One region of the Rhizobium sp. 9140 genome, then DNA from elsewhere that is predicted to be linked to it. Evidence: riboswitches for the same ligand, from Rfam matches in the RefSeq annotation. Region 1 holds a riboswitch; each other region holds the start of a gene.
What was found. Region 1 has a riboswitch for thiamine pyrophosphate ahead of thiC (phosphomethylpyrimidine synthase ThiC). Riboswitches for the same ligand answer to the same signal wherever they lie in the genome.
Positions count from the first base shown of each region.

Region 2: it holds a riboswitch for thiamine pyrophosphate, as region 1 does, so the genes downstream of both, thiB (thiamine ABC transporter substrate binding subunit) here and thiC (phosphomethylpyrimidine synthase ThiC) in region 1, are expected to answer to the same signal.
Region 3: it holds a riboswitch for thiamine pyrophosphate, as region 1 does, so the genes downstream of both, GA0004734_RS15380 (ABC transporter permease) here and thiC (phosphomethylpyrimidine synthase ThiC) in region 1, are expected to answer to the same signal.

Region 1 is NZ_FJUR01000002.1:804,271-814,375, reverse strand. It holds gene sfnG (dimethylsulfone monooxygenase SfnG) at 1-1,043, opposite strand, end outside; gene repC (plasmid replication protein RepC) at 1,294-2,505, opposite strand; gene repB (plasmid partitioning protein RepB) at 2,850-4,016, opposite strand; gene repA (plasmid partitioning protein RepA) at 4,117-5,385, opposite strand; gene GA0004734_RS21105 (WGR domain-containing protein) at 5,810-6,124, opposite strand; TPP riboswitch at 6,292-6,403, shown strand; gene thiC (phosphomethylpyrimidine synthase ThiC) at 6,494-8,326, shown strand; gene GA0004734_RS21095 (hypothetical protein) at 8,516-8,794, shown strand; gene GA0004734_RS21090 (DUF1349 domain-containing protein) at 9,408-9,995, shown strand.
Region 2 is NZ_FJUR01000001.1:463,677-473,781, forward strand. It holds gene GA0004734_RS02140 (ABC-F family ATP-binding cassette domain-containing protein) at 1-1,401, opposite strand, end outside; gene GA0004734_RS02145 (thiamine diphosphokinase) at 1,404-2,054, opposite strand; TPP riboswitch at 2,192-2,320, shown strand; gene thiB (thiamine ABC transporter substrate binding subunit) at 2,414-3,379, shown strand; gene thiP (thiamine/thiamine pyrophosphate ABC transporter permease ThiP) at 3,387-5,039, shown strand; gene thiQ (thiamine ABC transporter ATP-binding protein) at 5,036-5,785, shown strand; gene GA0004734_RS02165 (M48 family metalloprotease) at 6,079-7,599, shown strand; gene GA0004734_RS02170 (RNA polymerase factor sigma-32) at 7,675-8,541, opposite strand; gene GA0004734_RS02175 (GNAT family N-acetyltransferase) at 8,997-9,503, shown strand; gene ppa (inorganic diphosphatase) at 9,655-10,105, shown strand, end outside.
Region 3 is NZ_FJUR01000001.1:3,273,598-3,283,702, reverse strand. It holds gene GA0004734_RS15395 (addiction module antidote protein) at 1-243, shown strand, start outside; gene istA (IS21 family transposase) at 491-1,987, shown strand; gene istB (IS21-like element helper ATPase IstB) at 1,984-2,742, shown strand; TPP riboswitch at 2,923-3,026, shown strand; gene GA0004734_RS15380 (ABC transporter permease) at 3,142-3,939, shown strand; gene GA0004734_RS15375 (ABC transporter substrate-binding protein) at 3,936-4,880, shown strand; gene GA0004734_RS15370 (hydroxyethylthiazole kinase) at 4,877-5,629, shown strand; gene thiE (thiamine phosphate synthase) at 5,613-6,272, shown strand; gene thiD (bifunctional hydroxymethylpyrimidine kinase/phosphomethylpyrimidine kinase) at 6,269-7,069, shown strand; gene GA0004734_RS15355 (TRAP transporter large permease) at 7,114-8,934, shown strand; gene GA0004734_RS15350 (TRAP transporter substrate-binding protein) at 8,949-9,938, shown strand; gene GA0004734_RS15345 (M24 family metallopeptidase) at 9,945-10,105, opposite strand, start outside.

The DNA.
Region 1 (10,105 bases):
ACGTGCCTGCCGAAATATTCGACCTCTTCCTGGAAATGGAGGAAGCCGAGGAGGATGAGATCGGCACCGGCACGCTTCAGGTCCACCACGCGCTGCGCCACCTGCTCCGGCGTGCCGATCAGGTTCGAGCGGAAGCCGTCATTGTACTGCACGAGGTCATCGAAGGAGGATTTCGCCCAGTTCCCCTCGCCTTCCGGCGAGGCCTTGCCGGCATTCTTCACCTCGTGGCCGAAGGCGTTGACGGCCTCCGGATTGGCCTTCTCGACGATCTCGGCGAGCACCGCCCGCGCTTCTTCCTCGGTATTGCGCACGATGGCGAAGGCGTTGACCCCGACGCGCACGCTGTGGCCGTTCTCCTTCGCCTTGCCCTTGAGGTCGGCCACCTGCTTGCCGATCTCTTCGGGCGTGTTGCCATTGGTGAAGTACCAGTCCGACACGCGGGCGGCCATGTCGCGGGCGGCGCGCGACGAGCCGCCCTGAAAAATCTCCGGCTGCGGATCGATCGGCTTCGGCTTCAGCGAATAGTCGTTGAAGCGGTAGAAATCGCCGTGGAAGGTAAAATTGTCTTCTGTCCAGATACCGCGCAGCGCCCGGATGAACTCCTCGGAGCGCCGGTAGCGCTCGTCATGATCGAGCCAGTGCTCGCCGATGGCGTGGAACTCGCCGCGAAACCAGCCGCTGACGACGTTGACCGCGACGCGGCCATTGGTCAGATGGTTGATCGTGGAGATCTGCTTGGCCGCAAGCGTCGGGTTCCACGGCCCCGGCAGGATGGCCGCGATGACCTTCAGCGTCGTCGTGGATTCCAGCAGCGCATGGCTGAAGGAGACCGATTCATGCTGGAACTCAGCACCGTAGCCAGCGGTGAAGCGGATCTGGCTCAGCGCATATTCGAAGCCGCTGGCCTCTGCGATCTTCGCCAGCGTCTTGTTATAGTCGATCGACCAACTCGTGCGCTGCTCGATATCGGAAATGACGAGGCCGCCCGAGACATTGGGCACCCAGTAGGCGAATTTGACCGGCTTGCGGCTGGTGTAGGACATGGTGTTCTCCTCGTTTGCTCCAATACTCTATGGATTTACTATTCTACGGGTAACAATCGCTTTCTAATGTTCCGGTCGATTGTGGAATATTGATCTCGCGTCGGAGAGCCGAAAGGGGATGATGAAACCCGCCCACTGGAAACGGCGATGCGTGGTGATGGCCGAGCCCATATCCGCCGGACCTCACGGGACGAGACGCTTTGGAAAGAAAAGCGCATATCGTGGTGCCTGGCCGTGGCCCTTTCCCCGCTCATCCCAAGGCCTTCAACATGGGGCCAATTGAGAAGCGTCCCTGTGCGGCCTTGGCGGTGAGGTTGCGCAGATAGCCGCCGGGCGAGCGGATGATGGTACTGCGTTGCAGGATCGCAGCGATGACGATGGCGGCGGCGATGTCGCCCATGGCGGTACGGGCTGCGGCCATGGCGCTGGGACTGATGCGCAGCATGGTGCGGACGACCTCGGCCGCACCGATCACGTCCTGCCAGCGGGAAACACCGCCGCGGGCGTAGTCGGCGATATCGGGGCAAAGGGCAAGAAAATCCTTCAGCGCAAGGCCTGTCGATGTCCGCTCCGGCGTATTTGGTTCTCCGGCTTCGCCGTCCACTTTCAGTCTTTGGCCGTTTTTATCAAAAGAAAGTTCTGATTCTGAATTCTGAATATGGTGCTCAGAATGACGCTCACTGGCGCTCATTTCCTCCTCGGTGAGAGCGTTAAGGTAACCGGTCTCCACCTCCGCACGCAGCCGCAGGAGCGCATTGCAGCGGGCCGACAGATGCTCTTCCGTGCCGTTGCGCTGGACGCGGCCGGAGAGGTCACGCAGGCGTTCGACGAACCCGTGCCAGGGATCGGCACCCCGTTCGGTCCGACCTTCTGCAATGGCGGCAGCGATGGTCTTGGCGATGTCGCGAAGGTGCAGGGTGATTTCGGCGCGCAGGCGGGAGATGCGGCGGGCAGTGTCGCGGGACGTGGCAGCGGTTGCGAGGATGTCTTCGGCCCGCAGCGCCAGCGGCGCGAGATCGAAGCCGAAAGCGGTCTCGACGTCGCCGTGATCGTCGCGACGGCAGTAACGCTTGCCGTTGGCGCTATCGCGCCGCAGGATCAGCCCGGCCTCCACGAGGCTTGCAAGATGTCGCCTGAGCGTTGCGGGTGACATGCCGCGTGCACGAAGCGACAATTCGGCATTGGAGGGGAAGACGATGATCGGTGCGCGGCCGTCGAGATGACGGTCCTGATGAAAGCTCGCCAGCGCCTCGAGCACGGCGATTGCCCTGTCGGAGAGGTTCCAGACGGTGCGGGCTTCGCTGAGCGCACGGATGATCTGGTATTTCTCGGCCTGGCCGGTCGCATTGCCGCCCTCGCCGTTCCTCAAACGCGCCTGTCGCTTCTCCAAGTCGGCCCGAAGCGCGAAATTGCGCGCAGTCAACCGTGCGCCGCCGAAAGGCGTCGTTGCAAATTTCTCCATTTCTCCATCTCCGTTGGGAGGCAAGCCTCCCCCGGCACGGCACACGTCTTCCTTCGCTGACACCCTTGTTTTCAGGCATTCAGGCACAGATGTCCTCGATATCAGAAGGCTTCACCAGGCAACCGAAAACGTTCGGTCATGGCTTCGCCATTCAGCATTTCTGCCGCTGACTCTTGACTTTGATGGCTGGAAGTGATTCTCTCGAACTGCTTAGATTGAAGAGGGCTTCCATGACGGTGACGTTTTGGGGGCCTTTTTTCTTGCTCTCTTGGTCGTCCTTTTCTGGTTCATGTCGTTTGAGGCCGCCCCGGTGTTCGAGGCGGCAAGGTCGTTGCGCGTTGGGTTCAGCTTTCGCCGCCCGCCTCGCGCTCGAAGGTTTCATGCGCCTCGGCCAGAAGAGCTGCTGCGGCATCGATGAAGGCCGGCGGCGTGCCCTCGGCAAATTCGATCCGCGTTGCGCCGTTCTCCACCTTCAGTCGAGCAAAGACCCGGCCACGGGCATCCGTCAGCGATCTCACGTCTCCGCTGTCAGTGTCCCCTGCCCTGCGCTTCGTCTTCATCGGCTTGCCCAACGCGTCGAGATGGGAAAACAGGATCTGGAAACGCCTGTCGCTATCGGCCGCCTTGAACTTTGCGGAATGGACGACGTCGATGGCCTGCTCCTGCCGGGCTTCCTTCGACAGGATCTCGCCAAGCTTCATCCAGCGCTCCCGCCCGACCTTCGGCGCCGGGCCGATATGTCGGATGAACCGGTCCGGCACGCCCTCGGCCACCTGCATCAGCCGCGAAAGCTCGCTTTTCTGCACGGCCAGCGCATCGCCGATCGTCTTGCGGTCGAAACCGCGTTCCGTGAGGTTGCGGGCAAAGAGTGCGCGCTCGATGAAGGAGAGGTTGCGGCGCTCGGCATTTTCCTTGCCCTGTGCCAGAACCAGTTCGTCGTCGGTCAGCGCGCGAATGATTGCCTTGACCGGACGGCCGAGGCGGGCGGCAGCGCGGATGCGGCGGTGGCCATAGGCCGTCTGGTAGACGCCCTGCTTCTCCGGGTGCGGGCGCAGAAGCACTGGCACCTGCTGGCCCGCCTCGCGCACGCTTTCCACCAGTGCCTCGAAATCCTCGTCCGTCGGTCCGTCAATCACGAGTCGATCTTCGACGAAGGAGGCCTCGATCCGTGCGGGGTCGATGCCGACGACGTGCTCGCCTTCCGACAGGGCTTGCCGCAGCGCGCGCGCTTCTTCCGCTTCGCGGGTGATCGCGTTCAGCGAGAGGCCCATGACCTTGACCGCGCCGGATGCGCTGCGCGTGTGGGGTGCGGGCGGCACACCATCCCCCGGCGTTCCCGGGTTGGTAGGACCCGGGCTGGCATGCATCGACCCTTCGGCCGATTTCCGTTCGGGCGCCGGATCTTCGCTCGTATCAAGCTTTTGCGTTTCAGCCGCACGTACGACGTCGGCCGGGCTCAGCCCGCCCCCAAACAGCGCCTTCAGTTCGCTCTTGCGGTTCCCCGCCATCATCCGATCCTTTCCGCGTTCCCGGCCCGAAAGCCGCTCGCTCAACTCGTCTGCAACAGCGAAGAGCCCTGCGGCCGCTCGCCCATTCCCGTCCTCGACCCCGTCAACGGTTCCACACCGCATGCACCAGCGTTTCGATCTCGCTGTTGACGGCATTCATCGATTCCACCGCGCGGTCGTAGGTCGCGCGGGTAAAATTCTCTCGGCCGACCTCGTAGAGCGTCTGCTTGGTCAGCCCCGCATCCGACACGGCGGTCGATTTCACCATGGGCGCCGTCAGTACGCGCTCGCCGAAGAGCGAGCGCATGAAGCCGACGATCTGCGCCTGCGGCCCGTCATTCGGCTCGAAGCGGGTGACGAGGTAGCGCAGGAAATCGAAATTCAGCGTGCCCCCGGCATCCCGCACGACGGACAGCAGATCGGCCGTCATAAACAGGAACTGGTTCATCGAGGCGATGTCCAGCATCTGCGGATGCACGGTGACGATGACGGAGGTCGAGGCGCAGAGCGCCGACAGCGTGAGATAGCCAAGCTGCGGCGGGCAATCGATCACGACCACGTCGTAATCGGCCTCCACCGTGTCCAGCACCGCCTGGATACGGGCGAAGAACAGGGGGCCACCGGTCGCCCCCTCCTTTCCGGACTGCCGGTCTGCCAGCGCCTGCGGCGTCACATGCTCGAATTCCTGCAGCTCGATATTGCCGGGCACGAGATCGAGGCCGGGAAAATACGTCTGGCGGATGACGTCGGACAAGGGCCGCTGCTCGGCATCGTAGCGGATGGCGCCATAGAGCGTGTCGTTGCCGGTCAGGTCCAGCTCCGGCTGATAGCCGAAAAGCGCCGACAGCGATGCCTGCGGATCGAGATCGATGGCGAGCACCCGGTGGCCGGTCAGCGCCAGATATTGTGCCAGATGCACGGCGGATGTCGTCTTGCCGGAGCCGCCCTTGAAATTGGTGACGGAGATGACCTGCATCCGCTCGCCGGCCTCGGCATCCCGCCGCGGTAGGTAGCCGCGCGCTTTGGCGGCATGGCCCTTGGCCAGCGCCTGTTCCGAAAGGTAGAGCCGCAGCGCGTTGATATCGGCCAGCGAATAGAAGCGGCGTCCGCCGGCGCCGGTTTCCGGCTGCGGCCCCTCCCCCGCCAGCGACAGCTGGCGCAGATAGCCGTCGGACACGCCGATCAGCTTGGCCGCCTCGCCGGAGGAGAACGCCCGCAGCGTCTTCGTCGCGGTCGGCGGAAACAGCCGCTCGCGCATCGCCTTCAGCTGTTCCGACAGCGCGCTTGCATCCGCCGCGATCGTCAGATCCGCCGATGGTGTCGGCGCCGCGTTTTTCGGGCCGGTGCGTGTCGTGTGGGCCGTTGGGGCCATGTCGTTTCTTTCCTCACTGTCTGGCCAGCGTGCCGGCGGCTTGCGGACGGGCTGCGTCCGGGGGATGTTCGATGTCTGCCATGTTCCCGCCCGCGCGGCGGCGATTCTCTGGCGTCAGTGTATACGTCGCGCTATCACATATACAGAGGTGGCAGCGTGTTACGCCGGGGGCGCATATATCTGCCTCTGACCGTTAGAGGTTGAGGTCGATTGCTGAGTCGCGTCAAGCTATATTTGAAATGTGAAATCTGAATCATTCTTCCTGTCCACAGTGCCTCCTCGCGACTATTCGTCGTGGCGGCGCGCTCAGAATAAGCGGACGGCCAATGGCGGGGAGAAACGAAGGCGGGCGACATTGAAACGGAAGAGCGATTCCGACCTTTTATCCCCGCTCTGCCGCGTCGGCAGAGCGAGTTGACAGCTGTCAACTTTTGAATGGGGGTGAGTCGCGTATTGGCCGAAGTTGACAGCTGTCAACTCGCGCGGCCGCGCGCCGCAACCCGCACTGCCCCACCGCATAACCCCGCGCCCTCTTTTGCCAGTGAAGCGCCATCATCGCCGCCCGGTCGTCCGCGAAGACCTCGGTACGAGACCGCCCCGCAGATCCAATCCGGCAGCAGCGACAAACGAGCACGATTTCGCAGAAGAGCGAGGGCTCCAGCGAGGGCGCGTAGAACCGCGCCATGCCGCGCGACGGGCCGCAGCGTTCCAGATGCAACCGATAGGACGGAGTTTTCATACGCGCAGAGTCTCGCTCTCGGGAGACGGCGTCCAACGAGACTTGTCAATCGATCCGGGGTGGTCGATTCACAGGCATGATAGGACGGTCTCCGTCTATCCTCCGCGCTGCAAAAGGCGCGGCTAAAAGCCGGCTTGACCGCGGCCATGGCTCCATGCAACCTTCCGCATATTCACCAGGGGGGTCCCGGCAAGGGGCTGAGATACTGCTATTGCGCGCAGTGACCCGTTGAACCTGATCCAGTTCATACTGGCGGAGGGACGGTGCGATGCTTGCAGGCTCTTGGGTGGATCTCCGCCAGATAGCCGGCATGCGTCTTCTCATCATTCCAACACTGGGACTGGGTCTCCAACCTCGGAGAGCCTTGCCATGACTGTTGCCACTTCACAATTTGTGCCGAGCGTCACCACCGGCCCACTGCCGGCCTCGACCAAGGTGTTCAAGCCCGGGCTGCTTCACCCCAGCATCCGCGTTCCGATGCGCGAGATCGCGCTCCACCCGACGGCCGGCGAACACCCGGTCACCGTCTATGATTCCTCCGGCTCCTATACTGATCCGGCCCATATCGTCTCCATCGATCGCGGCCTGCCGCGCATCCGGGACGCTTGGCTCAGCGCGCGTGCCGACACCACGGCCTATGAGGGGAGGGCGGTGATCGCGGCCGACAATGGCTTCGTTGCGGGCAACCGCCTGACGCCGGAATTTCCCGTCCGCGCCGCGCCGCTGAAGGCTGCGGGATCCCGCGCCGTGACGCAACTCGCCTATGCCCGCGCGGGCATCATCACCGCGGAAATGGAATTCGTGGCCATCCGCGAGAACCTCGGGCGGCAGAGGCAGCGCCAAGCCCTCGCGCGGGACGGGGAGAGCTTTGGCGCCGAGGTGCCGGATTTCGTCACACCGGAATTCGTCCGCCGCGAGGTGGCGGAGGGCCGAGCGATCATTCCCGCCAATATCAACCACCCCGAGCTTGAGCCGATGATCATCGGCCGGAACTTTCTCGTGAAGATCAATGCGAATATCGGCAATTCCGCCGTCACCTCGTCCATGGCGGAAGAGGTGGACAAAATGGTCTGGGCCATCCGTTGGGGCGCGGATACGGTGATGGACCTCTCGACCGGTCGCAACATTCACAATATCCGCGACTGGATCATCCGCAACGCGCCGGTGCCGATCGGCACCGTTCCGCTCTATCAGGCGCTGGAAAAGGTGAACGGCATTGCCGAGGCTCTCACATGGGAGATCTATCGCGACACGTTGATCGAACAGGCGGAGCAGGGGGTGGACTATTTCACCATCCATGCCGGCGTGCGGCTCTCCTATATCCCGCTGACCGTGAACCGGGTGACCGGCATCGTCTCGCGCGGCGGCTCCATCATGGCGAAGTGGTGCCTGCATCACCACCGGGAGAACTTTCTCTACGAGCATTTCGAGGAGATCTGCGAGATCGCCCGCGCTTATGACGTCTCCTTCTCGCTCGGCGACGGCCTGCGCCCGGGCTCCATCGCCGACGCCAACGACGCGGCGCAGTTTGCCGAGTTGGAGGCGCTGGGCGAACTGACCAAGATCGCTTGGGGCCGCGATTGCCAGGTGATGATCGAAGGCCCCGGCCATGTGCCGATGCATAAGATCAAAGCCAATATGGACAAGCAACTCGCCGTCTGCGGCGAGGCGCCGTTCTACACACTCGGGCCGCTGACGACCGATATCGCGCCCGGCTACGACCATATCACCTCCGGTATCGGCGCGGCGATGATCGGTTGGTTCGGCACGGCCATGCTCTGCTACGTCACGCCCAAGGAGCATCTGGGCCTGCCCGACCGCAACGACGTAAAGACCGGCGTCATCACCTACAAGATCGCCGCCCACGCCGCAGACCTTGCCAAGGGCCATCCGGCGGCCCGTCTGCGCGACGATGCGCTGTCACGTGCGCGCTTCGAGTTCCGCTGGGAAGACCAGTTCAACCTCTCACTCGATCCCGACACCGCGCGCGCCTTCCACGATGAGACCCTGCCGAAGGACGCCCACAAGGTCGCCCATTTCTGCTCGATGTGTGGCCCGAAATTCTGTTCCATGCGCATCTCCCACGACATCCGTGCGGAAGCCCAGAAGGAAGGGCTGGAGGCCATGGCTGCGAAGTACAGGAATGGCGGCGATCTCTATATGCCCGTGGGAGAAGGCGCGGGGAGGGAAGGTGAGGCGTGAAACGGTGCCGGTCGATGGCCTTCCAATGAACGAAAGCGACCGCGTCTGCCTCTAAGGGGGGTGAATGAGGATCCCCCACGCGATCTGTCATCTCCGTTCCCGACCCCGTGTCAAAACTCTTGCAGCCTTGCCTTTTGCACGCTGCGAGAGTTCAATGCCGAAACGGTCCTAACCTTGCGAAAGGCTATCGTGGGAACCCTTGTCACCGCCGTCTTCCTGCTCATCCTCCTGTTTGGCTGCCTGCGGTCTCCCGGCCAGGCGACCATCCTTGCAGGTTTTCTGATCTTTGCTGCGGGTCTCGTGCCGCTGGCGCTGATCACCGACATCCACCCCTATTTCCTCCTCGCCGTCCTGCAGGCCCTCACCGCCACCCCTGCCGTTCCCATCGGCATCGCGCTGATGGCGCTTGGCCGGCTGGTCGTTCACGCCGAACGACGGGAGGCTGCGCGGCAGCGCGATCGTCCTTGAACATCGATCGCTGACATCCGGCTTCGGCACTCAGAGGGAAGGAGGCCGCAGCATGTCTCTATTGCAGCGCCGACTATCCCCAGACGAACGACAGGCCGCGACAGACTTGCCTCACCCTAAATATCGGGTAGGCAGCGCTTCACCACGTTGAGCCCGCTCCCCGATCGGCAGCACGCGCCGCCACACGGCCACCCTCATGGCCGCAAGCCCGGTTCAGCGGCAACCTCACCGCGCGACCCGACGCCCTCCCGCCTCAACCGCCAGAAATGTCACCCGCTCCCGGCAATGCCGGCGTGCAGGAAAGTTGGGAAGCGTTCTGAGGAATAACGGCATGAACCCGCAGCGGAAAAAGGCTGCGGGTCTTCGCGTATTCGGGGGAGGGGATTGCCTATCGTCCAGAGAATGCCTCCGTCAGATGAGCGTATGGTCCGCCTCCCCGTGCCAGGCTGAAAACACTTTCGTCTAAATGAGGAGACACAACTGCATTCTTCGCAAGGGCCGCGGCGGTGCGTTCGAGAAGAGCCACCTTCACGCGGGCAGCGATCAAGGATATCGGAGGAGCGCGAAGCAGCGCTCTTGGCTATCGTGCCGAACGCAACTCCGGAGGAGAACAATGGACGTCAACCTGAAACAGGCCAAGTGGCTGAACGAACCTGCCGTGTGGAAGGCGATCGAAACCGGTGTCACCTTGACGACGGACATGAATACCGATTTTTGGCGCGAGACGCATTACGGCTTCACGCGCGATAGCGGCCATTTCCTGGGCGTCCCCGTCGACGATGATTTTACGGTGCGTGTCCGCATACAGGGGGAGTTCCGGTCCCTTTACGATCAGGCCGGCCTGATGGTCCGCATCGACGAAAGCCGATGGGTGAAGACGGGCGTGGAGTTTACGGACGGTGAGCGTTTTCTCAGCGCCGTTGTCACCGATGGAAAATCGGACTGGTCGGTGTCCCAGCCGTTCGACCAGCTCGAAGACTTCCACATCCGCGTCACCCTGAAGGGTGGCGCTATCCGTATTCAGGCCTCGTCTGACGGCAAACGGTGGCCACTGCTCCGTCTGGCTCCATTTCCGCGGGCGCAGCGTTATCTCGTCGGGGTTACCGCCTGTACGCCGGAGCGCAGCGGCCTGAATGTCCAATTCTCGGATTTCTCCATCAGCGGTGCGATTACAACGGATCTTCATGATCTCTCGGGTTAATGCCTCATCGCATGATGGTCGCTTTTGTGATTGCCTCGGTCCTCACATTGAACGGTATGGCAAGGCCTGCATTCGCGAATGTTTGGTGCCGCCGCCCGACTATTACAGTG
Region 2 (10,105 bases), on a different contig from region 1:
CGTGCGGTCGAGGAAGTCGCGATCATGGCTGACGAGGATGACGGTGCCGGCAAAGCCCGCGACGATCTCCTGCAACAGGTCGAGCGTCTCGATGTCGAGGTCGTTGGTCGGTTCGTCGAGGATCAGGAGGTTCGTCGGGCGCGACAGGATGCGCGCCAGCATGAGCCGGGCTCGCTCGCCACCGGAAAGGTTCTTGATCGGCGTGCGCGCCTGCTCCGGCTGGAACAGAAACTCCTTCATGTAGCCGGTCACATGCCGCTGCTCGCCATTGACGAGCAGCGTCTCGCCGCGACCGTCGGTCAGGTAGTTGGCCAGCGTATCCTCGAGGTTCAGATCCTCGCGCTTCTGGTCGAGCGTGGCGATCTCGAGATTGGTGCCGAGCTTCACCTTGCCGTCGTCGGGCTTCAGCTGGCCGGTCAGCATCTTCAGAAGCGTGGTCTTGCCGGCCCCGTTCGGGCCGACGAGACCGATGCAGTCGCCCCGGTGCACCCGGATGGAGAAGGGCGCAACGATGATGCGTTCGCCATAGGCCTTGGTGATCTTCTCCGCCTCGATCACCAGCTTGCCGGACTCCTGCGCATCGGAGACGCTCGCCTGCACGGAACCCTGCGGTCCCTTGTGGCCGCGGTAGTTGGAGCGCAGATCCTGCAACGCGCCGAGGCGGCGCATGTTGCGCTTGCGCCGGGCGGTCACGCCATAGCGCAGCCAGTGCTCTTCCCGCTCGATCTGCTTGCCGAGCTTGTGCTGCTCCAGTTCCTCCTGCTCCAGCACCTGGTCGCGCCAGGCTTCGAACTGGCCAAACCCGCGGTCGAGCCGGCGCGAGGTGCCGCGATCGAGCCAGACGGTCGCGGTCGAGACCTTCTCCAGAAAGCGACGGTCGTGCGAAATGAGGATGAGGGCGCTGCGCGTCTTCTGCAGCTCGCCTTCCAGCCACTCGATGGTCGGCAGGTCGAGATGGTTGGTCGGCTCGTCGAGCATGAGAATGTCGGGCTCGGGCGCCAGCACCCGGGCGAGTGCCGCGCGGCGCGCCTCGCCGCCGGAGAGATCGTTCGGGTTCTCCTCGCCGCTTAAGCCCAGGTGCGAGAGAAGATAGGTTACCCGATAGGGATCGTCGCCCGGCCCGAGGCCCGCTTCGGCATAGGCCTGCACGGTGGTATAGGCCCCGAAATCGGGCGCCTGTTCGAGATAGCGCACGGTGGACGAGGGATGCCGAAACACCTCTCCCGACTGCGGTTCGATCAGCCCGGCGGCGATCTTGAGCAGCGTCGATTTGCCGGAGCCGTTGCGGCCGACGAGGCAGATCCGGTCGCCCGGCTCCACCTGCAGCGCCGCGCCGTTGAGCAGCGGCGTGCCGCCGAAGGTGAGAACGATATCGTCGAGTTTCAGAATGGGCGGCGCCATGGTCAGGCTCCTGTCATGTCGAGGGGGCGGGCGAGCAGCATCGCGCGGCCCGTGCCGAGCGTCAGCCGCACGGGTCCTTCCGCCACGTTGGAAAGGGTGCGCGACGACCCGAAGGGCACCGCGAAACGGGCGAGCGAATAGCGCGCGCCCGCAATGGAGAGATCGCTCAGTGTATCGAGACCAAGCACGGAGAAGAGGCAGCCTTTCGGCAAATCCATCTCGGTGATGCCGGGCAGCAGCGGCACCGCTTCCTCCTCGCCCGAGGTCAGGAGCACGTCGAGCCCCGTCTCGGCAAGGTGGAGGCCGTGCAACAGGTGCTGGAAGGCATGGTCGCTGCGCTCGCCGCCAAGCGCGCCGGCAAGGATGAGCCGCGTTGCACCACGCTCCAGTGCCGCCGCCACGGCGATCTCGCCGTCCGTCTCGTTCTTGGCCGGCGGATAGGGCTCGCGTGGTACGTCCGGCCAGGCGGCGATCAGCGCTGCCGGCGTCGAGTCGAAATCGCCGACCCAGAGCTCCGGTGTCAACCCGATGGCGTCCGCGTGCCGCATGCCGCCATCGGCGGCGATCACGCGCGTGCCGGCAAGTTGCGCGGCCAGCCGGTCGGTCATCGTCAGCGGCCCGCCGAGCAGGATGGTGAATGCGGTTGCGGTCATCGCGCTGCCATAGCGCGAAGCAGCCCCGGAGGCAAAGGTCAAACGGCGCGAAAGTCCCGAACGGCATGGCGCTTTCACATCCGCGCATCCTGCAACCTTGGATCTTGCCAAGGGGCGGCACGGCGTCTAGATCTTTGCATGCTCTAACGGGGTGCCTTTCCAGCGCGACGATCCTTCGTCGCGGGAAGACGGGCTGAGAGGCTGAAAGCCAACCCGCGGAACCTGATACGGTTAACACCGGCGGAGGGATTAGACGGCTCGCAAGCGCTACTCCCCTTGAAACCCGAATTCTGAAGGAGGCGCGCATGCGCAGCACATGGCTTTTTACCACCACGGTCCCTCTGCTTCTCGCGGTGGGCATGTTTACGGGGGCGCAAGCGGCCGAGACGAAGACGCTGACCGTCTATACCTATGAGAGCTTCACCAGCGAATGGGGTCCAGGCCCGAAGATCGCCGAAAGCTTCGAAAAGACCTGCGATTGCAAGCTGACCTATGTCAGCGTCGCCGATGGCGTGGAGCTGCTCACACGGCTGAAGCTCGAAGGCCCCGCATCCAAGGCGGACGTCGTCGTCGGCCTCGATACCAACCTCGTCGCTGAGGCCAAGGCCACCGGCTTCTTTGCCGCGCACGGCCTCGACACCTCGGCCCTAGAGGTTCCCGGCGGCTTTTCGGACGATAGCTTCGTGCCTTATGATTACGGCCATTTCGCCTTCGTCTACGACACGCAGACGCTGAAGACACCGCCGAAGAGCCTGAAGGAACTGGTCGAGGGCGACGCAAGGGACAAGATCGTCATCGAGGACCCGCGCACCTCCACACCCGGCCTCGGCCTGCTTCTGTGGGTAAAATCCGTCTATGGCGAAAAATCGGGCGAAGCCTGGGCAAAGCTGAAGGACCGCATCCTCACCGTCACCCCCGGCTGGTCGGAAGCCTACGGCCTCTTCACCAAGGGCGAAGCGCCCATGGTTCTGTCCTACACGACGTCGCCCGCCTACCACATGGTTGCCGAAAACAGCGATCGCTATCAGGCGGCCGATTTCGCCGAGGGTCACTACATCCAGATCGAGGTGGCCGGCATGACGAAGGCCGCGCGCGATCCTGACCTCGCCAAGGCCTTCCTCGCCTTCCTCGACGGTCCGGAAGCGCAGGCTATCCTGCCCACGACCAACTGGATGATGCCGGTGGCAACCCCCAGCGAACCGCTGCCGGAGGCTTTCGGAAAGCTGGTCCAGCCGAAGACCACCTTTCTGATGAGCCCCGAGGAGGTCGCCAAGAACCGCAAGGCCTGGATCGACGAATGGCTGGCCGTCATGAGCCGGAACTGACCCCTGCATGCCGGCCGCTCGTGATCGCCGTCTGACACACGCGCTCGGCGTGGCGGGCATCACCGGTATCACGCTGTTCGTCGGCGCCGCCATCCTCGCTCTGGCGCTGGCCGCGACCGGTGAGGCGGCGGGCACGAGGGATACCAGCGGTGTCTTCGACGCCCCTGTCTTCGACGCCTATGTCTGGCGCGTCGCCCGTTCCACGATCATCCAGGCCGGTCTTTCCACGCTCCTGTCAGTCGCCTTCGCCATTCCCGTGGCCTTGGCGCTTGCCCGGCGCCGAAGCTTTATCGGCCGGATCTGGATCATCCGGCTGATGGCGCTGCCGCTCGGCCTGCCGGCGCTGGTCGCAGCCCTCGGCATCGTCGGCATCTGGGGACGGCAAGGCGTCGTCAACGATCTGTTCGCGATGCTCGATTTTGGCCGGCCCGTCGCGATCTATGGGCTCGCCGGCATTCTCGTCGCGCATGTCTTCTTCAACATGCCGCTCGCCGTCAGACTGCTGCTGTCGGGGCTCGAGCGCATTCCCGGCGAATACTGGCTCCTCTCTGCCAATCTCGGAATATCCAGCTTTTCGCTCTTCCGCTTCATCGAGTGGCCGGTTATCCGCGGCCTGCTGTCGGGCATCGCCGGCCTTATCTTCATGCTGTGCGCCACCAGTTTCACGCTGGTGCTGACGCTCGGCGGGGGACCGGCGGCGAGCACGCTGGAGGTCGCGATCTATCAGGCCCTGCGGTTCGACTTCGATCCCCCGCGCGCCATCGCGCTCTCGGCGCTGCAGATCATGGTGACGGCCGTGCTCCTCTTCGTCCTTCGCTGGCTGACCCCGCCCGCAACCGAGGGCTTTACGACCGGCCGGCCGGTGCGCCGCTTCGATGGCCGGTCGCGCACCGCCATCCTCGCCGATATCCTTGTCATCGCGCTCGCAGCCCTCTTCGTCGCAGCGCCGCTCGTCTCCGTCCTTGTCTCGGGCCTTGCCTCCGACCTCGCTAAACTCGCATCGGACGCCCAAGTCTACCGGGCGCTAGCGACCAGCCTCGGCATCGCCGCGGCATCGGCTGTTCTTTCGGTCGCCCTCGCCACCGTCATGCTTACGACGCGCCAGATCCTGCTCTCGCCACGCCGGCCGGGCCGTTTCGCGCATATCTTCTCCGGCAGCGTCGCCGCCGGCACATCGCTGGTCCTCCTCGTGCCGCCGGTCGTCATCGGGGCGGGATGGTTTCTGCTGTTGCGCCCGTTCGGCGATGTCGCCCGCTTCGCGCCGGTCGTCATCACCCTCATCAACACGCTGATGGCGCTGCCCTTCGTCACCCGCGTGCTGGCACCTGCCATCGCAACGCACGCCGCCCGCACCGGACGCCTGACGACGAGCCTCGGCATTTCCGGCTGGTCCCGCATCGTGCTTGTGGATTGGCCGGGCCTGCGCCGCCCGTTATCGATGGCCCTGTCCTTCGCCAGCGCCCTGTCTCTGGGCGATCTCGGCGCGGTCGCATTGTTCGGATCACAGGATATGGTGACCCTGCCCTACCTGCTCTACAGCCGCATGGGCAGCTACCGCACCACGGACGCTGCCGGCCTCGCCCTCCTCCTCGGCATCGTCTGCATCGCCCTCACCATCCTCGGAACCGCACGCGAGAGCCCGAGGAAACGCGCATCATGACCACGACACTCCCGACGATCGCCGTCCGTCTCGAAAACGTCGCGGTCCGCTTCCCCGGCCATTCCGCCCCGCGTACGCTTCTCTTCGATACCACGATCGAGAGCGGCAGGATCACCGCGATCACCGGCGCCTCCGGCTCCGGCAAATCCACCCTGCTCAATCTCGTCGCCGGCTTCGAGACGCCGGACGCAGGCCGCGTCAGCATTCTGGGCGAGGACGTGACACCGATCCCGCCAGCGCTCCGTCCGGTCTCGGTCATCTTCCAGGAACACAATCTCTTCGCCCATCTCGACGTCGCAACCAATGTCGGCCTCGGCATCAGCCCCGCCCTGAAGCTTGACGGGGAGGATCGCGAGCGGATCGAGCGGGCGCTGCGGGATGTGGGGCTTGCAGGCTTCGCACGCCGCCTGCCGCCGACGCTGTCGGGCGGCGAACGGCAGCGGGTAGCACTCGCCCGCGCGCTCGTGCGCCAACGCCCGATCCTGCTGCTCGACGAGCCCTTTGCCGCGCTCGACCCCGGACTGCGTCAGGAAATGGGGGATCTGCTGGCGGTATTGCAGGAGAAGGAAGCCAGCACGATCCTCCTCGTCACGCACCATCCCGACGATGTGCGCCGCCTCGCCGATCGCGTGCTGTTCCTTGGCGACGGCAAGGTCGCCCTCCACGAAGAGTCCGACGCGTTCCTTCGTCGGACCGAACCAGCAGCTGTCGCCCGCTTCCTCGGAGCACGCTCACCCGCCCCGTGAACCGCCTTGATACCGCATGCCACAATTTGACCGTCCGCCTGTGGCACCCGCGGTGGGGCGAAGCGGCAGCCGCGCATCGACGCGGCACAGGAACGGGACAACAGAGAGCGACAGCTTTTTTCCGCAAACCGCCAGGCTTTGCGGAATTATACAGTAGGCATGGGCGGCACGAATAGGCTAGATCGGGCTCTGGGAAACGGGGCGATTGCACGTCTCCCAGGATGTAGGGCGGCTCTGCCGGAACTGCCGTAAGAGCGTTCGGCACGCCGCCGGACGCGAACATGGGCTGAGGCATGACGGTGAACGAGCGGAACGAGCGGAACGGCGGGCATCTGTCGGCCCGTGGCATTGCAAGCACCCTGCGCGCGTCCGTCGCCGGCCTCGCTCTGCTGGCGCTCGCCGGTTGCCAGAGCGCCATCGAGCAGAGCTATGAGCCGAGCGTCTCTCCCTCCGCCACCCCGCAGATCGTCGATGAAGTCCAGAAGAACGATCCTCGCGCGCAGATGGGCGCCCGCGAACATCCGCGAATCGTTGCGAGCTATGGCGGCGAATACAAGGACGAGAAGACGGAGCGGCTGGTCGCCCGCATCACCGGCGCGCTGACGGCTGTATCCGAGAACCCCAACCAGTCCTATCGCATTACGCTGCTGAACTCGCCCGCCATCAACGCGTTCGCTTTGCCCGGCGGCTATCTCTACGTCACGCGCGGCCTGCTGGCGCTCGCCGACGACGCCTCCGAGGTTGCCGCCGTGCTTTCGCACGAAATGGCGCACGTCACCGCCAATCACGGCATCCAGCGCCAGCAGCGCGAGGAAGCCGAAGTCATCGCCAGCCGCGTCGTCTCCGAAGTTCTTTCGAGCGACCTCGCCGGCAAGCAGGCGCTTGCCCGCGGCAAGCTGCGGCTCGCCGCCTTCTCGCGCAATCAGGAGCTTCAGGCCGACGTGATCGGCGTGCGCATGCTGGGTGAAGCGGGCTACGACCCCTATGCCGCCGCACGCTTTCTCGATGCCATGGCCGCCTATAGCCGTTTCTCCTCCGTGGATCCGGACACCGACCAGAGCATGGACTTCCTGTCGAGCCACCCGAACGCGCCGCAGCGCGTGGAACTCGCCCGCCGCCATGCCCGCGCCTTCGGCCCTGAGGGCACGACGGGCGACCGTGGCCGCGACTATTTCCTCGATGGTATCGACGGCCTGCTCTATGGCGACAGCCCGCAGGAGGGCTATGTCCGCGGACAGACCTTCCTGCATGGCAAGCTCGGCATTCGCTTCGATGTGCCGGCCGGCTTCCAGATCGACAACAAGGCGGAAGCGGTGCTCGCCACCGGCCCCGGCGAGATCGCCATCCGCTTCGATGGCGTGGCCGACACCCAGCGTCGCAGCCTGACTGACTATATCGCGAGCGGCTGGGTGACCGGCCTTCAGCCCGAAACGATCCACGCCATCACCATCAATGGTCTGGAAGCCGCAACCGCGCGCGCGTCTGCAGAGCGTTGGGATTTCGACGTGACGGTGCTGCGCATCGACACCCAGATCTACCGGTTCCTTACGGCCGTGCCCAAAGGCATGCCCTCGCTGGAGCCAACGGCCGACGTGCTGCGCAAATCCTTCCGTCGCATGAGCCCGCAGGAGGCCGCAGCCCTCAAGCCGCTCCGCATCCGCGTGATCACTGTCGGTCCCGGCGATACGCTTGCGACCTTGTCTGCCCGCATGATGGGCACCGACCGCAAGCTCGATCTCTTTCGCCTGATCAACGCCCTGCAGATCACCTCGACCATCAAGCCTGGCGACCGCATCAAGATCATTTCGGAGTAGACCAATATCCGAGGCAGACACGAAAAAGCCCGCCGGTGTGGCGGGCTTTTTCGTACGCGTCTGTGTAGACCGACCTCAGTGGGCCGTCAGCGCGAGTTCAGGAGCTTGTGCGACCAGCGCCACCTTCAGCTTTTCCAGTGCGCGTGTCTCGATCTGGCGGACGCGTTCCTTGGAAATTCCGAGATCGGCGCCGAGTTCTTCGAGTGTCGCGCTGTCTTCCGACAGTCGGCGGGCGCGGATGATCTTCATTTCGCGATCGTTCAACTGCTCCAGCGCATGGCCGAGCCAGTTCTTGCGGCGTTCCTGATCGATCATGTCCGTGACCTGCTCGTCCGGCAGGGGTGCGGCGCAGGCCAAAAGGTCGAGGCGTTCGCCGCTGTCGGCGTCACCTGAAGAGATGGGAGCCTGTAGAGACGAATCGCTACCGGAGAGACGTGCATCCATTGTCTGGACGTCCGCAAGGCTGACACCGAGGGCCGAGGCGATTTCTTCGTGAACCGCACGAGCGGTCAGCTGACTGTTGCCCTGAGCAAGCTTGGCGCGCAGGCGGCGCAGGTTGAAGAAGAGCGCCTTCTGGGCCGAGGAGGTCCCGCCGCGGACGATCGACCAGTTGCGCAGGACATAATCCTGCATAGAAGCACGGATCCACCATGTTGCGTAGGTCGAGAAGCGAACATCGCGGCTGGGCTCGAACCGAGCTGCGGCTTCCAGAAGACCGATATGGCCCTCCTGAACCAGATCGCTCATCGGCAGGCCAAAATGCCGGAATTTGGCGGCCATGGAGATCACCAGACGCATATGCGCCATGGCTATCTTGTTGCGCGCATCTTGATCCTGATTGTCCTTCCAGGCCTGCGCCAGAAGCTGCTCCTCGCCACGCTCCAGATAGGGAGCCGCCATGGCAATCTTGATCATGCGCCTGTCTGCAGAAAGATTTTTCATCGGCTACTCCATGACGGGCACGCGACCGTGCCTCCGGGCTGGGCTTTGGGGAAACGCATTGCGATGGTGAAAGACTTGACCTGCAATCGAGACGCCCTACTTCCGTTGTATGAGACGACGCCAAGCGGATGGACATCGGTTCGATCTGGGTCCGGCCGGGTGCTTGGCCAGTCGATCGGACGTTTCATAACGCCTGCTTTTCATAAAAGTTCCGCCCGCCAACGCCGATGTGCAGCGTCGAAGCGAATTTTTGATCACACCTTGTGAACCGTGGCGACAGGCACCCCTCGCGACGTGCTCCCTTCGCCTTTGGCAGGCCATCATCCGAGCGATGCTTCTGTGTGCGACGCGAATTCGCGCTTGCCGATCTCGTTAAAATACCGTTAATTTCGTCTCTGCCGGGCATGATGCCACGGCGTGACGAAGATGGGACGGACAGGGTCGACACGCGAAACATGAAGACATTGTCTATCGAAGTGCGCCCCGGCCTGCCGAGAGACGCCGCCGAAATCTCGCAGGTTCACCGTCTTTCCTGGCTGCACACCTATTCCGGCCTGATCCCACATCGCCCGCTGAACGAGATGGTCGATCGCCGCAATGCGGACTGGTGGCGCAAGGCAACCGGCGGGCCTTCCACCCTTCTCATTATCGAAGTCGCCGGCGTCATTGCCGGCTATGCAACGCTCGGCCTGTCCCGTTCCCGCGCTCTGCCGCAGGAAGGTGAGGTCTACGAAATCTATTTCCGCCCGGAATATCAAGGCATCGGCCTTGGCCGCATTCTCTTCGGCGAGGCAAGCAGCCTCTTGAAATCGCTCGGCTGTCGCGGTCTCGTCGTCTGGTGCCTGGAGGACAGCGCGCAGGCGGATCGCTTCTTTCGCAATGCCGGCGGCCGCGACGCCTGCGAAGGCATGGAGGATTTCGGCGGAAAGAGCCTGAAGAAGATCGGCTATGTCTGGAGCTGATGCGCGCTGCCGACAAAGCTCTAAAATCGATAAATGGTCGCTCTTTAACCTCTTTGCCTACAAATGAACGCTTCAGAGCGCCGCTGATATTGCACAACGGCAGGTTTGGCTTTATCGGACGTCAGTCCCACTTCAGAAGCATGGAGGCTTCATGCGTATTGACGCAATCTCGATCGGAAAGAATCCGCCGGAAGACATCAACGTCATCGTGGAGGTTCCCGTTGGCGGCCATCCGATCAAGTACGAGATGGACAAGGAAGCCGGCACGCTCGTCGTTGATCGTTTTCTCTACACGCCGATGACCTATCCGGGCAATTACGGCTTCGTGCCGCATACGCTGTCCGACGATGGCGACCCCATCGACGTCCTCATCGCCAGCACGCGCCCGCTCGTTCCAGGCTGTGTCATCAACGTCCGCCCGATCGGCGTGATGATGATGGAAGACAATTCCGGCAAGGACGAGAAGATCATCGCCGTACCGAGCGCGCACCTGACCAAGCGTTACGACAAGGTCAAGGAATATACCGACCTGCCGGAAATCACCCTGCAGCAGATCGAGCACTTCTTCGAACACTACAAGGATCTGGAGCCCGGCAAGTGGG
Region 3 (10,105 bases), on a different contig from region 1:
CTTAAGAACGATGAACAGCGGCTTGCTTATCTTGAAGCTGCGCTTGAAGAAGGTGATGCGAAATTTGTGGCGGTGGCTCTGGGCGACATCGCCCGTGCAAAGGGTATGTCAGCGGTCGCCCGGGATAGCGGGCTTACGCGTGAAGCCCTGTATAAGGCGTTGAGTGAAAAGGGCGATCCCAAGCTTTCGACCCTGTTCAGTGTTGTAAAGGCTCTTGGACTGAAGGTTTCGATTACCGCATAGAGGACGGCGATCACTCTGTCGTCTGAACGTGTCGCGACGTGCAGATCTGCCTGAGCGGCGAGAGCGCGCAGCGCTGAAAATTAACCCTTTCAGAGGCATGAGCCGTATCGCAAAAGTCGCGTGCGTGAGAGCGGCGGTGCAAAATTAGACCACGGTAGCGGCGGGATTGTCCCGCTTCGGGCGGCGTAAAAGTCGGCCACCTATTTCTCTTCTGCAATGAGCGCAGGAGGGCCTGGGGATCTATACCGTGGAATTATATCTGAAGGTTCGACTGGCTTGCTCGGAAGGCATGAGCCGGCGTCAGGCTGCAAAGCATTTCAACATATCGCGCGACAGCGTTTCCAAGATGCTGTCCTATTCGACGCCACCTGGCTATCAGCGACAATCACCGATCCGGCGGCCCAAGCTGGATGCGTTTGTCTCGACGATCGATCACTGGCTGGACGAAGACAGACAAGTGCCGCGCAAGCAGCGCCATACGGCCAAGCGGGTGTTTGACCGGCTTCGAGACGAATGCGGGTTCACTGGCGGCTATACGATCATCAAGGATTACATGCGCGAGCGGGATCAGCGCCGCCAGGAAGTGTTCGTGCCGCTGTCGCATCCGCCCGGCCATGCGCAGGCCGATTTCGGTGAGGCGATGGTGGTCATCGGCGGTGTCGAGCAGAAGGCGCATTTCTTCGTGCTCGACCTTCCGCACAGCGACGGCTGCTACGTGCGGGCCTATCCGGCGGCAGTGGCCGAGGCCTGGGTCGATGGCCATGTCCATGCGTTCGCTTTCTTCGGCGCCGTGCCGCAATCGATCGTCTACGACAACGACCGTTGCCTGGTGGCGAAGATTTTGCCTGACGGCACCCGCAAGCGCGCGACGTTGTTCAGCGGCTTCCTGTCCCACTACCTTATCCGGGATCGCTATGGCCGTCCCGGCAAGGGCAACGACAAGGGGAACGTCGAGGGTCTCGTCGGCTATGCCCGGCGCAACTTCATGGTACCGATCCCGCAGTTTGCGACATGGGAGGCGTTCAACACCTTTCTGGAGGAGCAGTGCCGGAAGCGCCAGCGCGACAGGCTGCGCGGCGAGAGCGAGACGATCGGCGAGCGCTTGCGGCGCGATCTGGCTGCCATGCGCGCCTTGCCAGCCTCGCCATTTGATGCCTGCGACCAGGCAAGTGCCAAGGTGACGGCGCAGTCGCTGGTGCGCTACAAGACCAACGACTATTCCGTCCCGGTCGCCTATGGCCATCAGGATGTGTGGGTGCGCGGCTATGTCAACGAAGTGGTCATTGGTGGCCGTGGCGAGATCATCGCCCGCCATCCTCGGTGCTGGGAACGGGAAGACGTCGTCTTCGATCCTGTCCATTACCTGCCGCTGATCGAGCAGAAGATCAATTCGCTGGATCAGGCAGCGCCCCTCCAGGGCTGGGACTTGCCGCAAGAGTTCGCTACGCTGCGCCGGTTGATGGAAGGCCGCATGGCCAAACACGGCCGGCGTGAGTACGTGCAGGTCCTCCGCCTGCTGGAGAGCTTCGAACTCGCCGATCTGCATGCGGCGGTGAAGCAGGCGATCCAGCTTGGCGCCATTGGCTTTGACGCCGTCAAGCATCTGATCCTGTGCCGGGTGGAACGCCGGCCGCCCAGACTGGACCTGTCCATCTACCCGTATTTGCCGAGGGCGACGGTCGAGACGACATCGGCGAAGGCGTATATGCGTCTCCTGTCGTCGGATGCGGGAGAAGTCGCATGAACACCCAAGCACCCGAGATCCTTCTCACCCATTATCTCAAAACCCTGAAGCTGCCGAGTTTCCAGCGCGAGTACCAGAAGCTGGCCCGGCTGTGCGCCACCGAAGGCGTCGATCATGTCGGATACCTCACCCGGCTTGCCGAGCGGGAGATGATCGAACGGGACCGTCGCAAGGTCGAGCGTCGCATCAAGGCGGCCAGGTTCCCGGTCGTCAAAAGCCTCGACAGTTTCGACTTCGCCGCCATCCCAAAGCTGAACAGGATGCAGGTGCTGGAACTGGCGCGCTGCGAATGGATCGAGCGCAGGGAGAACGTTATCGCTCTCGGCCCCAGCGGCACGGGCAAGACCCATGTGGCGCTCGGCCTCGGCCTGGCCGCCTGCCAGAAGGGCCTGTCCGTTGGGTTCACGACAGCGGCCGCACTGGTCAGCGAGATGATGGAGGCGCGCGACGAGCGGCGTCTCATCCGGTTCCAGAAGCAGATGGCCGCCTACCAGCTGTTGATCATCGATGAACTGGGCTTCGTGCCGCTGTCAAAGACCGGCGCGGAATTGCTGTTCGAGCTGATCTCGCAACGATACGAGCGAGGCGCGACCCTGATCACCAGCAACCTTCCTTTTGACGAATGGACGGAAACCTTGGGGTCCGAGCGCCTGACCGGCGCTTTGCTCGACCGCATCACCCATCACGTCAGCATCCTCGAGATGAACGGCGACAGCTATCGTCTCGCCCAAAGCCGCGCCCGAAAGGCCGGCTGACGCCCTTCGAAAATCGCAACGCGCGCATGAGACCCCCGCTCGGGCCTAAGCCCTCCCGGCGGTCTCATGCGCGCGCCACAAGTGGCCGACTTTTGCGCCGCCGCGTGGCAGGATTTTACTCCGCCGTTGACACGCGTGCGCAAGGGTGTTGACAAAAACACCTGCATTTTCATAGGTTGGCGACATTCCGACGGGTGTCCTTTCGAGGGCTGAGATGGCGAGAGCCGAACCGTTATGAACCTGATCCGGGTCATACCGGCGTAGGAACGGAAACAGGTGTCCGCCCACGGCCCTTTCTCTCTTCTCCGCTCGCCTGGATCTCCGTCGCCACGTATGGAGATCGCACATGCCGTATGCTGTTCGTCCGCTTTCCCCGCCGCGCATGCGCTGCTGCTAGCCATGCGCGCCTTTCATGCGGCGCTCGGGCTCGGCGCGCTGGTTCTGTTGTGGCAAGCCGGAACGGCCGTGTTTTCGCCGCCGGCCTATCTGCTGCCGTCGCCGCTCGCGGTCGCTAGGGTGTTCCGGGATCAGTCGGCGTTTCTGCTGGCCCAGAGCCTCGTCACGCTGTCGGAAATCCTCATCGGCCTCGTGGCCGGTGCTGTGCTCGGGGCGGGAACGGCGTTCGTGCTGGCGGCGAGCCCGCGCATCGGGCCGTTCGTCTGGCCGACGATCCTCATCCTTCAGGTGCTGCCGGTCTTCGTGCTGGCCCCTGTTCTCGTCGTCTGGCTCGGTTTCGGCATGGCCTCCAAGGTCGCGATGACCGTGCTCATCATCTTCTTTCCCGTCGCCTCCGCCTTTGCCGACGGGCTGAACCGCACGGAGCGGGACATCGTGGACGCCGTGTCCCTGACGCAGGCCTCGCACTGGCAGGCGCTGGTGTCCGTGCGTGCGCCGCTGGCGCTTCCGAGCCTCGTTTCCGGCCTGCGTGTTGCCGCACCTCTGGCGCCGCTCGGCGCCGTGGTCGGCGAATGGGTCGGCGCGTCGGCCGGCCTCGGCTTCGTCATGGTGCAGGCCAATGCCCGCATGCAGACCGCGACCGTATTCGCCGCCATGGTCGTGCTCGCCGTCATGACGCTGCTCCTGCGCCTGCTGGTCGATCTGCTCACCGCCCGTCTTGCGCCCTGGGCGCGCGAGGGCGGCCGCTCGCATTCCGAACGTCGAACCCTTCAAACCGTCTCATCCTGGAGATCTCAATGATCCGTCTTCTCATCGCGACGATGCTTGGCCTGTCCAGCCTTTTCGCCACCATCTCCGCGCAGGCCGCCGACAAGCTGACCGTGCTGCTCGAATGGTTCGTCAACCCGGACCATGCGCCCATGGTGATCGCGCAGGAAAAGGGCCTCTTCGCCAAAGCGGGGCTCGACGTCACGCTCGTGCCGCCGGCGGATCCTTCCGTCGTGCCACGGCTCGTGGCGGCAAAACAGGCGGATATCGGCATCCACTATCAGCCCAATCTCTACCGCGACCATGAAGCGGGCCTGCCGCTCGTGCGCTTCGGCACGCTGGTGGAGACGCCGCTGAACACGGTGACGGTGCTGGCCGACGGGCCGATTAAGAGCCTGAAGGACCTGAAGGGCCGGAAGGTCGGTTATTCCGTCTCGGGCTTCGAGGATGTGCTGCTGGAGCGCATGCTGGCGTCCGAAGGCCTTTCGAAGGGCGATGTCGAACTCGTCAATGTCAACTTTTCACTGTCGCCGTCGCTGATCTCGGGCGCGGTCGATGCGACCATCGGCGGTTATCGCAATTTCGAGCTGACGCAGATGAAGCTCGAAGGACATCCCGGCCGGGCCTTCTTTCTGGAGGAGCATGGCATTCCCGTCTATGACGAACTGGTCTTCGTCACCCATCGCGACCTCGCGAACGACGATCGTCTGCCGCGCTTCCTCTCGGCCGTCGAGGAGGCCTCGATCTTTCTCACCAATCATCCTGACGAGGCCTGGGCGCTGTTTGCCAAGGCCTATCCGAACCTTGACGACGAGCTGAACCGCACCGCCTTCTTCGACACGCTGCCGCGCTTCGCCAAGCGCCCCTTTGCGCTCGATACCGGCCGCTACGCCCGGTTCGGTGCCTTCATGCAGGAGGAGGGGCTGATCGCGAAGGCGCCTGATGTCGCCGATATCGCCGTTGAGCTGAAATGAGCGACATCACACCGCAAACCGTCGCAGGCATGCTGGCGCGGGTGCGGCAGGCGCGGCCGCGCGTCCATTGCCTCATGAACAGCGTGGTGCAGAAGTTCACCGCCGACGGCATCACGGTCATCGGCGGAATGCCCTCTATGACCGGGTCGCTGGAGGAGGTGGAAAGCTTCGTCGGCCGCGCCGATGCGCTGACCGTCAATCTCGGCACGCTGGATGCGGAGCGCCGCGCGGCGATCCGGCTCGGTGTCGCGGTCGCGCGGGCTCAGGGTAAGCCGTGGATCGTCGATCCCGTGCACTGCGACTATTCGCCGTCGAGGCTGGCCTTTGCGCGTGAGTTGATCGCGCTGCAACCGACCGTCGTGCGCGGCAACCGCGCCGAAATGGCCCTGATCGGCGACATGCCCGGCATCCTGCGGATCGTCACCGGCCCGGTCGATCTGCTGCAAATGGGTTCGGCCTCCGTCGAGATCGGCAACGGGCATCCCTTCATGGCGCAGGTGACCGGCACCGGCTGCCTCTCGGGCGGCGTCATCGCCGCGTTTCTGGCCGTCGCGCCGGATGCGCTTGCGGCGGCTTCGGCAGCCCTGACGGTGACCGGGGTCGCCGCGGAACGGGCGGCGCCCCATGCGCGCGGTCCCGGCACGTTCGCGGCCGCCTTTCTCGATGCGCTGGCAGCCATCGATGACACCGACATTCTTTCCCTCGCAAGGATTCGACATGACCATCACGAACATTCGCAAGGTCGATGACCGCCTGAACGCAATCGTCGATGCATCGCTGGCGGAGATCGCGCCGCTGCCCGAACTGGCGCTGCTGGCCGCTCGCAATGGCGCAACGCTGATCCAGTACCGCGACAAGACGGCCTCCACGCGCGTCATGGTCGAGCGTGCGAGCGCAATCCGGGCGGCTCTTGCCGGCACGGGTGCCGCCTTCGTCGTCAACGACCGGGTTGACGTGGCGCTGGCGGCGGGCGCCGACGGCGTCCATCTCGGTGCCGACGACATGAATGCGGAGACGGCGCGGCGGTTGCTCGGCGATGCCGCAATCATCGGCCTGACCGTGAAAACGGCAGCGGATGCTGCGCGCGCGGGCCGGGCGCCGGTGGACTACGCCTGCATCGGCGGCGTGTTCGAAACGCTGTCCAAGGTCAATCCCGATCCGCCGGTCGGTCTTGAAGGCTTGCGCGCGCTGCGCGAGGCGATCCGCGTCCTTCGGCCGGAGATGCCCGTCAGCGCCATCGCCGGCATCGACCTGTCGCGCGTGCCGGCGGTGATCGCGGCGGGCGCGGATGGCGTGGCGGTGATCTCGGCTATCTTCCGGGCCGACGAGATCGCCGGGGCGACCCGCGCGTTCCGCACGGCCGTGGATGCCGCGCTGGAGGATCTGACATGACCGTGATCGCGCTTACCATTGCCGGCTCCGACAGCGGCGGCGGTGCCGGCATCCAGGCCGACATCAAGACGTTTTCCGCGCTGGAAACCTTCGCCACCAGCGTCGTCACCGCCGTGACGGCGCAGAACACGACGGGCGTGACGGCGGTCGAGGATATCTCGTGCCGCCTGATCGCCGCGCAGATGGCGGCGGTGTTTTCCGACATGGATGTCCGGGCGCTGAAGATCGGCATGGTGTCGCGCGCCGAGACCATCGAGACCATCGCCTCGGGCCTCCTGGCTTTTGCGGGACCTGTCGTGCTCGACCCGGTCATGGTCGCGACCTCGGGCGACCGGTTGCTCAGGGAGGAGGCGATCGAGGCGCTGCGGACCGTGCTCGTGCCGCGCGCTTCGGTGGTGACGCCGAACCTGCCGGAAGCAGCCCTTCTGACGGGGCTGCCGATCGCGCAGGACCGTGCCGGTGTGACGAAACAGGCGGAGGCGATCCTGAAAGCCGGCGCGGCGAGCGTGCTCATCAAGGGCGGGCACGGCGATGGGCCGGAGAGCATCGACCTGCTGTTCGACGGCGAGAGCGTGCGAACCTTCGCCGCACCGCGCATCGCCACGCGCAACGATCACGGCACGGGCTGCACGCTCGCCGCCGCCATCACCGCCCATCTCGCGCGGGGTTACGCGCTGGTCGAGGCCGTCAGCCTGTCGAAGACCTATCTTCATCAGGCGCTGGAAGCGGGGCGCGGTGTGGCGATCGGCAAGGGGCGGGGGCCTGTGCACCATTTCTACAGGTGGTGGAGGGCGTGACGGGCGCGGCGCGCCGAAGAGGTCTTGAGACCGGCTCCGGCCATATCGGCGCGCGTCGGCCGTTCGGGGCGCCGGCCCGCATTGCCGGTGCCGTGCTGCGCGGGCTCGACCGCATTCTCGGCACGCTGGCCGGGCTGGTTCTGGCGATCATGCTGGCGGTGGTGCTTGCCGGCGTCGTGCTGCGCTACGGGTTCGCAACCGGGCTGACGGGCGCGGAGGACCTCGGGATCTGGCTGCATATCGGGCTGATCGCGCTCGGTGCGCCCTTGGCATTGAGCGGCCCGCTCGCCATGCGGCTCGACATTCTGGTGTCGCGGCTGCCGCCCCTGCCGCGGCGGCTTGCCTTTATCGGCGCGGACGGCGTCTCGGTGCTTGCCGGGCTCGTGCTCGTCTTCGGCGGCGGAGCGGTCATGGAGATGGTCGGCGGCACATCGCCGACGCTCGGCGTGCCGGAAGCCCTGCGCTTCGGCCTGCCGATGCTGGGCGGCGCGGCCCTGCTGGTAACGCTGGTCCTCACCCGCATCGCCGAGGGGGACATGGTGCGTGGGGTTGCCGGGCCGATGCTTGGCGTGGCGGCGCATCTTCTCGCGAGCCATGTCGTCATCGAGACCTCCTGGCCGCCGAGCCTCTTTCTGGCGCTCGTCGCAGGGTTCGGGCTTCTCCTGTCGGCGCCGCTGGCGCATGCGTTTCTGGCGGCGGCCGCTTTCGCGATCACATTCGGCAGCAGCCTGCCGGAACCGGCGATCCTCTCGACGACCGTTGCCGGCCTGTCCAAGTTCCTGCTGCTCGCCGTGCCGTTTTTCCTGCTGACGGGGGCGCTGCTGACGGTGTCGGGTGCCGCCGACCGGCTGGTGCGGTTTGCGGCAAGCCTCGTCGGACACCGCCGCGCGGGTCTCGCGCAGACCGTGCTTCTGACCGGCGTGCTGTTTTCCGGCGCCTCCGGTTCGTCGGTCGCGAACGCCGCCTTCGGGGCGGCGACGTTCCAGCCGGAACTGGTGCGGCATGGCTACCCGCCGGCGCAGGCCGGGGCCATCGTCGCCGCCACCTCCGTGCTCGACAACGTCATCCCGCCCTCCATCGCCTTCCTGCTTCTGGCGGCCGCGACCAATCTGTCGATCGGCGCGCTGCTCACCGGCGGCTTCATCGCGGGCGGGCTGATGGCGCTGTGCCTTGCCGTCGCCATTGCGCTGACGGCGGGTGATCACGGGCGCATACCGCGCGTCGGGCGCGGCGTGCAGGCGCGGGCGGCGCTGTCGGCCGTCCCCGCCTTCGGGCTCGGGCTCATCGTCGTCTTCGGCATCCGCATCGGCATCGTCACCACGACGGAGGCGGCGGCTCTGGCGGCGGCCTACACGCTCGTTCTCGCTCTGGTGGCGCAGCGCGGCGTCCGCGGTCTTGCCGGTATCTTTCGGCAGGCCGCCGTGGAGGCGTCCGCCATCGGGCTGCTCATCGGCACGGCCGCGCCCTTCGCCTTTCTGCTCGCTGTCGATGACATCGCGGGTGCGATGCAATCCGTGGTGACGCTGCTCGGGGGCAGCGCGCTTGCGGTGCTTCTCATTTCCAATCTCGTCCTGCTGGCGCTGGGGCTGATCCTCGACATCGGCGCGGCAATCCTTCTGATCGGGCCGGTGCTGCTGCCGGCCGCTGTCGCTGCCGGCATCGATCCGGTGCATTTCGGGGTGATCCTCGTGGTCAACCTGATGATCCACGGGCTGACGCCGCCGCTCGGCCTGCTCGTCTATGTCGTCTCCGGCGTCACCGGCGTGCCGGCAGCCGCGCTGTTCCGGGCCGTGCTTCCCTATCTCGGCGCGCTTCTCGTCTCTCTCGTCATCCTGTCCGCGCTCGCGCTCGTTTTCCATCCCTGAGGAACCCCGAACCCATGTCCACCACCCGCCGCACCTTTCTGACATCCACCCTGGCTGCCGGTTTTTTCACCCCGGCGCTCATCCGCCCGGCTTCCGCGCAAACCACGAGCATTACGGTTGCCTCGTTGCTCGGGGAGGACAAGCCGGAAACGAGGATCTGGCGGCACATCGCCGAGCGGGTGGAAAGCCGCATGCCCGGCCGCTTCCGGTTCAACATCGTCGCCAACGGCGCTCTGGGCGGGGAGAAGGAAGTGGCTGAGGCAACGCGGCTCGGTGCCGTGCAGGCGAGCCTCTCCACCGTCTCGTCGCTCTCCGGCTGGGTGCCGGAGCTGCAGGTTCTCGACCTGCCGTTTCTCTACCGCGATGCCGCGCATATGGCGCGCGTCGTCAACGGCGAGGTCGGCGCCGACCTTCAGGCCAAGCTCGAGGCCCAGAACTTCGTCGCCACCGGCTTCATCGACTACGGCGCACGGCATCTTTTGGCCAAGGAGCCGATCCTGCGTCCGCAGGATATGGCGGGGCGGAAGATCCGGGTGATCCAGAGCCCGCTGCACACCAAGCTCTGGTCCGGCTTCGGCGCCGTGCCGGTCGGCATTCCCATCACGGAAACCTACAATGCGCTATCGACCGGCGTTGCCGATGCGATGGACCTGACGAAGTCGGCCTATGCCGGCTTTAAGCTCTATGAAGTGGTGCCGGTGATGATGCTGACGGGCCATATCCGGGCCTCCGGCGTCGTCTATTTCGCCGGCAGCTTCTGGAACGGGCTTTCGCCGGAAGAGCAACAGGTGTTGAAGGAGGCCTCGAAGGAAGGCGCCACCGCGTTCGATGCGCTGATCGTTGCCGACGAGGAGAAGAGCGTGGCAACGGCGCTGTCCCATGGCGGACAGGTGCTGGACGTGCCGGATATTGCGGCCTGGCGGCAAGGCGCGCGGGGCGTTTGGGAGGCCTTCGCGCCCACCGTCGGCGGGCAGGCGCGCATCGATGCGGTAGAGGCGATCTGAAGCGCGTCAGGCGACCGGCTGCGTCGGGCCGGGGGCCGGCTCGGTAAACCATTTCGGCCCCGTCTCGGTCATGTAGATATGGTCCTCAAGCCGGATGCCGAAACGGTCGGGGAAGACGACCATCGGCTCGTTGGAAAACACCATGCCGGCGCGCAGCGGCAGGGTAT